Regions from separate parts of the Achromobacter pestifer genome, predicted to be linked through region 2. Evidence: predicted binding sites of a transcription regulator. Region 2 holds the regulator's gene; the other holds the start of a gene.
What was found. The regulator NrdR, encoded in region 2, represses ribonucleotide reductase genes. The targets are predictions, from matches to a motif close to CACNANATNTNGTG.

Region 1 (5,459 bases), 2.4 Mb from region 2:
ATCCCGAACAGGCGATCAAGATCGTCGTGCCCTTCACCCCGGGCGGCGCGACTGACGCCGTGGCGCGGCTGCTGGCCAACAAGCTGTCGGGCAAGTTCGGCCAGCCCGTCATCGTCGAAAATCGTCCCGGCGCATCCACCGTGATCGGCGCGGAAGCGGCGGCGCGCGCGCAACCCGACGGCTATACCCTGATGCTGTCGGGCAGCACCACCTATACCGTGCTGCCGGCGCTCAAGCCTGGCCTGCCCTACGATCCGCAGAAGAGCTATGAACACATCGCCATCGTCGCCATGGCGCCCGTGGTGCTCCTGGCCAAGAACGGGCTGGCGGCCGCCACCGTGCAGGAAGCGGCCGCGCTGGCCCGGCAGCACAGCGCCAAGGGCGGCCTGATGTACGGCACCTTCGGCCCTGGATCCGCGCCGCACCTGGCCGGCGAGATGTACGCCGAGGCGGCGGGCGCCAAGATGATGCCGGTGCCCTACAAGGGCAGCGCGCAACTGGTCACGGCGATGATAGGCGGCGAGGTCGACCTGGGCGTGGACACCGTGTCTTCCGCCGCACCGCAGGTCCGCGCCGGCAAGATCCGCGCACTGGCCGTGACGGGCGAACGCCGCATGCCGCAACTGCCCGACGTGCCGACCTTCGCCGAAGCCGGCATGGCCGACGTTTCCTTCGTGGGCTGGTATGCGCTGGTGGCGCCGGCGCGCACGCCGGCCCCGGTGGTGGAAACCTTGAGCCGCGCCGTGGCGGAAATCATGGAGGATCCGCAAGTGCGCAAATCGGTCGCGGACCTGGCGCTGGATCCCGTCTATATGCCCGGGCCGGCATTCCAGGCGCAGATCGCGAAGGAACTGCGCACCTTTTCCGAAGTAGCGGCCCGCGCCGGCATCACCCTGGAATAGCCGCGGCGGGCTGGCGCCTGGCCTCAGTCCGGTTGGGTGCGGGTGATCTTGGACCCTTCCAGGCCCATGCCCGCCATCAGTCCCTGTCCGCCGAATGGCACGGCGTATACATCCTGGCTCAGGGTGGTGGTGGTAATGCTGGAGGCATAGCTGTCGTCCACCACGACCAGGCTCGGGCCGGCGCCGAGCGACCAGCCGTCGCTCTGGTCCAGGTACCGCAGCGCCGGCTCGTTCATGAAGAACAGCGCATAGCTGAACGCCTGCGCGCCGGCCTGCAGGCCGAACGATACCGCCGATATGTTGTAGTAGCCCTGGACCTTGCCGCCGCGGATGAGGGCGCCGTCGCCAGTTTCCGCGCCGACCAGCAGGCCGCCCTTCAGGATGCGGGGGAACACCAGCACACCCACCGCCTTCTTGCCCAGTTCACGCGTCCTGGGTTCCTGCTGGTACAGGCGATCCAGCGCACTCTGCGCCTCCCGGCTGAGCTCGGCCGCGGACTCCGCCCTGGCCTGCGGCGCCAGGAGGAAACAGGCAGCCCACAAAAAAAGGCTGGCCCACAGCCAACCCCAACGGTGCATAGGCAAAACGGACGCGCGACGCATACAGCCCCCTTGTCAAAAGGACGGCAAGCGCCCGACGCGCTCGCCCCGACTTGCCGGATCAGTATTGGCAGGCGTCGGGGCCTTGTCAAGATGCTACTGGCCCCTGTAGCGGTGCTCTGGTGCTCTGGCAGCGCTGGATCCTTACCATGGCATCAATGTCCCCAATTAGATTAGAATCGAAACTATTCTCAATAAAATCAGACCGTCCAGTCCGCGGCGGCATCAACAATAAAGAGGCTCGTCCTGAAATCCGGTTTCCGCCTATCCATGGCCTGGCTCCACACCTGGGTCGGCCTGTGGTTCTCATGGCTGCTGTTCGCCGTCTTCCTGACGGGATCGCTGGCCGTCTTCTCCGAACCCATCACGCACTGGATGACGCCCGAGCACCAGGAGGCGGAAGCCCAGGCTGCGCAAAAGGAAAGCGTCCCGGTGGACCGCGCCCGCCGGCTGGAGCTGGCGGTGGACTACATGGCGCGCAACCATGCTGGCGCGGGCATGTGGGAAATCTGGCCGGTGGACCGCTTTCACGAGAACGGGCTGACCGCCTATTGGTTCGACCAGAACGGCCAGTACGCGGATGCCGAGCTCGACCCCGAGACAGGCGCCGAACTGGCTGACCACCACGACGCCGAAGGCCGCGCGACGATGGGCGGCACGCATTTCGTGGACTTCCACTACACGCTGCACGACGCCGGCCTGGGGCTGTGGATCGTCGCCTTCGCCAGCATGGCGATGCTGGTCGCGCTGATTTCCGGCGTGGTCACGCACAAGCGCATCTTCAAGGACTTCTTCACCTTCCGCGCCAAGAAGGGCCAACGGTCCTGGCTGGATGCGCACAACGCGGTGGCGGTACTGACCCTGCCCTTCCAGTTCATGATCGCCTACACCGGCATCGTGATATCCAGCGCCCAGCTCATGCCCGCCCCGGTCGCGGCGACCTATGGCGCGGGCCCGCAGGCCAGCCGCCTGTACCTGGCCGAGCTGACGGGCGAAGAACGGCCAGACCGCACCGGCGTGGCGCTGGCCATGCCGGCGCTCGAGCCCATCGTGGCCCGCGGCGAACAGCTGATCGGGCAGACGGCGCGCGCCATCGTCATCAACAATCCCGAAGACAGCTCCATGCGCATCGGCGTCTACGGCTGGAACGAAGACGCAAACACCTTCCGCAACCTCAGTGCCACCACGGGCATGGCCGAATTCTCCGCCAGCGGCGAACTGCTGCGCCTGCGGCCGGCAGGCGGCGTGCATGGCGGCGCCCCTGCGCTGGCGTTCCAGGTGATGAGCGATCTGCACATGTCCAAATTCGGCGGGCTGGCCGTCAGCTGGCTGTACTTCATCTGCGGCCTGGCGGGCGCGGCCATGATGGGCACGGGCGCGCTGCTGTTCATGGTCAAGCGCCGCGCCAAGCATGGCGGCGAATTCGGCGGCGCGACGGCGCGCATGTACCGGCTGATAGAAGGATTGAACGTGGCGGCGCTGGCCGGACTGGCCATCGCCTGCATCAGCTACTTCTGGGCCAACCGCCTGCTGCCCGTGGCGCTGGAAAATCGCGCGCTGTGGGAGCTGCGCTGCTTCTTCCTGGTCTGGGCGTTGACCCTGGCGCATGCCTGGCTGTGCAGCCCGCGCCGCGCCTGGATCTCGCAGCTGGCCCTGCTGTCGGCGCTGTGCCTGCTGCTGCCGGTACTGTCGCTCGCCACGCTGGGCGACCATCCACTGGCGCAGATCGCGCGCGGCGACTGGGAAAGCGCCGGCGTCGAACTGACCTCCGTCGCATTCGGCGTACTATCGGGCTGGGCGGCCCTGCTGTTGTGGCGGCGGCCGGCAACCGCGCCCGCCCGGCGCAATCCCCGCAATGACGCAGAGGCGGCCGCATGAACACCAACGACCTGTACGCAATTTCCATGGCGCTGCTGCTGACCTATTCGGGCATGGCCTGCCTGAGCCTGGCCATGCCGCGCCATTACGACCAGGTCTGGGGACGCGATCCCTCCGCCCGCCATACCCGCGTGCTGCGCTGCGCCGGCGTGCTGCTGCTGGCGCTGGCGCTGCTGCCCTGCGTGGGACTGTGGGGCAATACCGTGGGCGTGGTGGCATGGCTGGGCTGGCTCTCGGCCGGCGCCCTGCTCTGGGTCGGCATGCTGTCGTGGGCGCCTCGCCCGGCGGCCCGCACCGCCGCGCTGGCCGTGGCGATATCCCTGGCCGGGGTCGGCATCGGCTTCTGAAGCGCGCGTTTGACGCGCATCAAGCAAGGCTGACATCCAGACCGTGCGGTGCGATATCTGCACCATATGTGGTGGTAGAGTTTTCACACCCTACTACATATGGTGTCAGCCATGCATATCCAGCACATCCTCAAGCGCGACGGCCGGGTCGCGGAGTTCGACCGCGACAAGATCGCCCAGGCCATGGCGGCGGCCGGCGGCAGCACCGGAGAACTGGACCTGGCAGGCGCACAAGCCCTGACCGACACCGTCATCGCCGCGCTGGAAGGCAACCCTTGCCCCGGCGTCGAAACCATCCAGAACCGCGTGGAAGAAGCCCTGGTCCAGGCCGGCCACTGGCGCACGGCGCGCGCCTACATCGTGCACCGCGAACAGCACGCCCGGCTGCGCGCGCTGCGCCACACGCTGGTGGACGTGGAAAGCGCGATGGAGGAATACCTGGACCAGCGCGACTGGCGTGTCAACGCCAACGCCAACCAGGGCTACAGCCTGGGCGGCCTGATCCTGAACGTGGCCGGCAAGGTCACCGCCAACTACTGGCTGTCCAATGTGTTCGCGCCCGAAGCGGGCCGCGCCCACCGCGAAGGCGACATCCACATCCACGACTTGGACATGCTGAGCGGCTACTGCGCCGGCTGGTCGCTGCGCCAACTGCTGACCGAGGGCTTCAACGGCATCCCTGGCAAGGTCGAAGCCACGCCGCCGCGCCACATGTCGGCGGCCATCGGCCAGATCGTCAACTTCCTGGGCACGCTGCAGAACGAATGGGCCGGCGCCCAGGCCTTCAGTTCCTTCGACACCTACATGGCGCCCTTCATCCGCCGCGACGCCATGACGTACGCGGAAGTGAAGCAGTCCATGCAGGAGCTGATCTACAACCTGAACGTGCCCAGCCGCTGGGGTACGCAGACGCCCTTCACCAACCTCACGTTCGACTGGACCTGCCCGCCTGACTTGAAGGACCAGATCCCGTACATCGGCGGCGAGGAAATGCCGTTCTCCTATGGCGAGCTGCAGACCGAGATGGACATGATCAACCGCGCCTACATCGAGGTCATGATGGCCGGCGATGCCAAGGGCCGCGTGTTCACCTTCCCCATCCCCACCTACAACATCACGCCCGACTTCGACTGGGACCATCCCAACACCGAGCGCCTGTTCGAAATGACGGCGCGCTACGGCCTGCCTTATTTCCAGAACTTCCTGAACTCGGACCTGGAGCCGCACATGGTGCGCTCGATGTGCTGCCGCCTGCAGCTGGACCTGCGCGAACTGCTCAAGCGCGGCAACGGACTGTTCGGATCGGCCGAGCAGACCGGCTCGGTCGGCGTGGTCACGGTCAACTGCGCGCGCCTGGGCTACACCTGCCGCGGCGACGAAGCGCGGCTGATGCAGCGGCTGGACCATCTGCTGGAACTGGGCCGCGACGTGCTGGAAACCAAGCGCAAGGTGGTGCAGCGCTACATCGACCAGGGGCTCTACCCCTATACCCGCCGCTACCTGGGCACCCTGCGCAATCACTTCAGCACGCTGGGCGTGAACGGCATCAACGAGATGATCCGCAACTTCACGGACGACGCCGAAGACGTCACCACCGCGGCGGGCCACGCCCTGGCGGTGCGGCTGCTGGACCGCGTGCGCGCCCGCATGACCGAGTTCCAGGAAGAGACCGGCCACTTGTATAACCTGGAGGCCACGCCGGCCGAAGGCACCACCTACCGCTTCGCCCGCGA
Region 2 (5,459 bases):
TCGCCGCAGCATCGGATTGCAGTAAAAATGGCATCACACCCTCTACAATTCTCGCTCCAGGAGCGTGGTCCATGAAACAAGCACTGATCGTCATCGACGTACAAGACTCTTTCCGGCAACGTCCGTTTTGGGATGAAACGGAGTACCCCGCCTTCGTGGAACGGATCCAGTCCCTGATCGATGAGGCCCAGGCCCGCGACATTCCGGTGCTGCAGGTATTCCACACCAGCGTGTCGGACGACCCCGCCAACCCCTTTTCTCTGGCCTCCGGGCACGTCAAGACGCTCAAGGAATTGCGCATCGCCCCCACCGCCGTGTTCCACAAGACCGTGCATTCCTCGCTCTACGCCAAGGACGCGGACGGCGCCAGCCTGCAGGACTGGCTGGTGAAGCACGGCATCGAAGGCATCATCGTCAGCGGCATCCGCACCGAACAGTGCTGCGAAACCACCTCGCGCCATGCCAGCGACGCCGGCTACAAGGTGGTGTTCCCCACCGACGCCACCCTGACCTTCGCCATGCAAAGCCCGTCCGGCCAGCACTACACGCCGGCCGAGATCCGCGACCGGACCGAGCTGGTGCTGCAAGGGCGTTTTGCCCGTATCGCGCGCGCGGCCGACGCGCTGGCGGCCTGACGCTGGCGGAGAGCCGCATGGTTCCGGTGTATTTCGTGCTGACGCGGGGCATCGTGCTGCTGGACGTCGCAGGCCCGGCGGAGGCCTTCCGCGTGGCCAACAAGCTGGCTCCGGGCGCCTTCGAACAGCATTTCTGCGGCCCGTCCCGGGAGGTCGAAAGCGGCCTGCCCGGCCTGCACCTGGCACATATCCAGGCCCTGCCGGCCAGTCTGCCGCCCGAAGCCCTGGTCATCATTTCAGGCGTGGTGGGCAAACCCACGCGTCTGGACGACCCCGACTCGCGCGCCATCATCGACTGGCTGGCCGTCCGCCATCCCGCGGACGGCTTCACGCTGATGACGGTATGCGCCGGCGCCCTGTTTGCCGCCGCCGCCGGGCTGACGCGGCAGCGCGACTGCACCACCCACCATACCTGCCTGGAACAGTTGGCGAGCATCGACCCGAGCGCGCGGCTGCATGACAACCGCATCTTCGTCGAGGACGGCAAACTGGTCAGCAGCGCCGGCATCACGGCCGGCATCGACCTGGCGCTGCACATGGTGTCGCGGCATTGCGGACCACGCGTGGCCAGCGAAACCGCGCGCGACATGGTGGTCTACCAGCGGCGCGCCGGCACGGATTCCACGCTGTCGCCCTGGCTGGACCACCGCAGCCACCTGCATCCGGGCGTGCACCGGGTGCAGGACGCGGTCATCCGCGATCCGGCGGCGCCCTGGTCGGCGCAATCGCTGGCGGACCAGGCGCACACCAGCGCGCGCCATCTGACCCGGCTGTTCCGCGAACACGCGGGCTGCACGCCGATGGACTACCTCTATCAGATACGCGTGGCGCTAGCGCGCGACCTGCTGCGCGATACCCGGTTGGACCTGGAGCGCGTGGCCGAGAAGTCGGGATTCGGGTCGGCGCAGCACATGCGCCGTGTCTGGCGCAAATTCCAGCCGCTTACGCCCAGCCTCGCGCGTTCGGCGCCCACCATGCAATGACGGCGCCGCAGCGCCGTCGTTTTCCTGCTTCCGTGGCGCCAGCCGGCCCCGGACCTTGAGCCGAACCGCTAGTCCTTGCGCAGCTTGCCCGGCAGCAACGGACCCTGCATCTCGCGGATGGCCTCGACGAATTCGCCGATGTCCTCGAAGCTCTTGTAGACCGAAGCGAAACGCACGTACGCCACCTTGTCGAGCTTGCGCAGTTCGTTCATGACGAGCTCGCCGATATGTTCGCTGGGCACTTCGCGCAATCCGCTGGCCAGCAGTTGCTCTTCGATGCGTGCGACCGCGGCGTCCACGTCTTCCGTGCTGACGGGGCGCTTGCGCAACGCCAGGCTCAAGCTGGCGCGCAGCTTGCCGGGATCGTAATCGCTGCGGCTGCCATTGCGCTTCACGATGGAAGGCATGGCCAACTCCACCCGTTCATAGGTGGTGAAGCGCTTGTCACAGGACAGGCAGCGACGGCGACGGCGTATGGCGTCGCCTTCTTCGGAGACCCGGCTGTCTACGACCTGCGTTTCGGCATTGCCGCAAAATGGACACCGCATGTGTGATCCCTAAAGGCGCTGAAAGGGCAATATTTGAGCATATTGTAACGAGACGCCCGGCCGCCAGCGTCAATACAGGCTAATCCGCCCCCGTATTTTTTACCAGGCCGGCGCCGGCCGCCCCGAAAGCAAAGGGACGGCGCCTTGCGGGGCCGTCCCTTGTGGACCGCTGCGGCCAGGCCGCAGCCCGCCGCAGGGATGCTCGCTTACTTCTTACCGTAGACCGGCAGGCGCGAGGTCAGTTCATTGACGCGGGCACGCACGGCGGCAATGTTGGCTTCGTCGCGCGGATTGTCCAGCACGTCGGCGATCAGGTTGGCGGTCAGCTCGGCTTCCGCTTCGGTGAAGCCGCGCGTGGTCATGGCCGGCGTGCCCAGGCGGATGCCGCTGGTCACGAAGGGCTTTTCCGGATCGTTCGGGATCGCGTTCTTGTTCACCGTGATGTGGGCTTGGCCCAGCACCGCTTCCGCTTCCTTGCCCGTGATGCCCTTGGAACGCAGGTCCACCAGCATGACGTGGCTTTCGGTGCGGCCGGAGACGATGCGCAGGCCGCGCTTGACCAGCGTGTCGGCCAGCACCTTGGCGTTCTTGACCACTTGCTGCGCGTAGTCCTTGAAGGCGGGCTCCAGCGCTTCCTTGAAGGCCACGGCCTTGCCGGCGATGACGTGCATCAGCGGACCGCCCTGGATGCCGGGGAAGATCGCCGAGTTGATGATCTTCTCGTGCTCGGCCTTCATCATGATGACGCCGCCGCGCGGGCCGCGCAGCGACTTGTGCGTGGTCGAGGTGACGAAGTCGGCGTGCGGCACCGGGTTGGGGTAGGCGCCGCCGGCGACCAGACCCGCGTAGTGGGCGATGTCGACCATGAACAGCGCGCCGTTTTCACGGGCGATGCGGGCCATGCGCTCGAAGTCGATGTGCAGGGCATAGGCGGAGGCGCCAGCCACGATCAGCTTGGGCTTGTGCTCGCGGGCCAGTTGCTCGACCTGGTCGTAGTTCAGGACTTCGTTTTCGTCCAGGCCGTAGGAGATGAAGTTGTACAGCTTGCCCGAGGCATTGACCGACGCGCCGTGCGTCAGGTGGCCGCCTTCGGCCAGGCTCATGCCCAGCACCTTGTCGCCCGGCTTCAGGACGGCCATGTACACGCCCTGGTTGGCCTGCGAACCCGAGTTGGGCTGCACGTTGGCGGCTTCGGCGCCGAAGATCTGCTTCAGGCGGTCGATGGCCAGCTGCTCGACCACGTCCACGTATTCGCAACCGCCGTAGTAGCGCTTGCCCGGATAGCCTTCGGCGTACTTGTTGGTGAGCTGCGTACCCTGGGCTTCCATGACGGCCGGGCTGGCGTAGTTCTCCGAGGCGATCAGCTCGATGTGCTGTTCCTGGCGGACGTCTTCCTTCTGGATGGCGGCCCAAACGTCCGGGTCAGCCTTGGACAAGGTGAGGTTGCGGTCAAACATGACGGGGGGTTCCTGAGGCGGTAAGAGAGGAGAAAACTGCGCCCGGGTGGGTAAACCCGGAGAATGATGGATAGTTTACCCCGGCGGGCAGAATCAATTGCGCTCAAAATGCCGGGAACCCGGGCAAAATTCCAGGCACGGGCGCGAAAACCACGCCATCCTCCGCGGCCGGAAAACCCGTCTCAACCCGACTTGAGAAACTTTCATGCAAAGCGCCACGCTCATAACCTACTCGCTAGTAGTAGCGTGACCTGGATCAACCGTCTGGTCGGCGCCATCTTCATCACTTTTGGATTGACGCTGCTGCGGCTCAAGCGCGCAATGGGCTGAATCTTTTCGGAGATGGAAAAAGGCCGCAGTCGCAAGACTGCGGCCTTGCCGTGGCGCGGCGGATCAGGCCGAGGTGGCGCCGATCTGCTTGGGAGCCAGCTTCGGATTGAGCGTATAGGTGCCCGTCAGCGACGCCTGAGCCAGCACGTGCTTCTGGATGGCGCGCAGCGCGTCCTCGCCAGTGAAGGATCCCTGCAGATTCAGCGTGGGCACGTCCAGCGCGTACAGGGTAAATACATAGCGGTGCACGATGGCGTCGTTCCAGGGCGGGCACGGGCCGTCATAGCCGAAGTAGTCGCCACTCATGTCGTGGTCATTGGCGAACCATGACGAGTACGAGTTGATGCCCTGGCGCGCGTCCATCGGCGCCAGCGGGCCGCCCTTGCCGCGCGGCGTGATGCCGCTGGAAAAGGTGCCTTCCTCGATGTCGCGCAGGTCGGCCGGCAGGTCGACCAGCACCCAATGAAAGAAGTCCACGCGGGGCAGGCTGGCGGGTACCTCGCGGCCTTCCTGGTTGACGTCGTCGGGCTCGGAGGGCACATCGGGATCGTGGCAGATCAGGGCAAACGACTGCGTGCCCGCCGGAACGTCGTCCCAGGAAAACTGCGGGTTGAAGTTGTCTGCCAGCGCGACGTGCGATTGCGCATCGATCCTGCCGAAGGCGTAGCGTTCGGGAATCGACTCGTTATCGGAAAAGGACAAACTCGAAAGTTTCATGTCGTGCTCCTTGATGTGCCGCAAAGGCCCCACTGCCCCTGTCTGTACCCTCAGCGTATCAAAACTTCGCAATCATGGGTTCAAGTTAACACGCGCAAATTTGCGCTTGCCCACCTGAACGACGTAAGTCCCCGCCGGCAATTGCAACGATTTGTCTTCCACGCGATCGCCGTTGACGCGCACGCCGCCCTGCTCCACGTTGCGCTGCGCTTCCGAGCCCGACGCGACCAGGCCGGCTTCGCGCAGCAGCTTCAGGATGCCCACCGGCGCCCCGCCGATGTTCACCTCGGGCATGTCATCGGGGATCGCGCCGTCGCGGAAACGGGCTTCAAACGAGGCCAGCGCCTCGTCGGCCGCCTTCGCGGAATGGAAGCGCGCGATGATTTCCTGGGCCAGCATGACCTTGGCGTCGCGCGGGTTGCGGCCGCCGTCGATCTCCTGCTTGAGCGCGGCGATGTCTTCCAGTGTGCGGAACGACAGCAGCTCGAAGTAGCGCCACATCAGCGTGTCGGAAATCGACATGAGCTTGCCGAACATCGAATCGGGCGACTCCGAAATGCCGATGTAGTTGCCCTTGGACTTGGACATCTTCTCTACGCCATCCGTCCCGACCAGCAGCGGCATCGTCAAGATGCACTGCGGCTCCTGGCCATACTCTTTTTGCAGTTCGCGCCCGACCAGCAGGTTGAACTTCTGATCGGTGCCCCCCAGCTCCAGATCGGACTTCAGCGCCACCGAGTCATAGCCCTGCATCAGCGGATACAGGAATTCATGAACCGAGATCGGGAT

Region 1: a site for NrdR is predicted at 3,818-3,831, ahead of FOC84_RS31130 (ribonucleoside triphosphate reductase). Genes of this name have one in related genera too.

What each region holds. Positions count from the first base shown of each region.
Region 1 covers NZ_CP053985.1:6,611,007-6,616,465, forward strand. Annotated here, with positions in the region: gene FOC84_RS31110 (Bug family tripartite tricarboxylate transporter substrate binding protein) at 1-902, shown strand, start outside; gene FOC84_RS31115 (lipid-binding SYLF domain-containing protein) at 926-1,444, opposite strand; gene FOC84_RS31120 (PepSY-associated TM helix domain-containing protein) at 1,772-3,379, shown strand; gene FOC84_RS31125 (DUF3325 domain-containing protein) at 3,376-3,726, shown strand; gene FOC84_RS31130 (ribonucleoside triphosphate reductase) at 3,838-5,459, shown strand, end outside.
Region 2 covers NZ_CP053985.1:1,880,100-1,885,558, forward strand. Annotated here, with positions in the region: gene FOC84_RS09155 (cysteine hydrolase family protein) at 72-635, shown strand; gene FOC84_RS09160 (GlxA family transcriptional regulator) at 653-1,618, shown strand; gene nrdR (transcriptional regulator NrdR) at 1,687-2,166, opposite strand; gene glyA (serine hydroxymethyltransferase) at 2,373-3,623, opposite strand; gene FOC84_RS09175 (YbhB/YbcL family Raf kinase inhibitor-like protein) at 4,017-4,670, opposite strand; gene tyrS (tyrosine--tRNA ligase) at 4,743-5,459, opposite strand, start outside.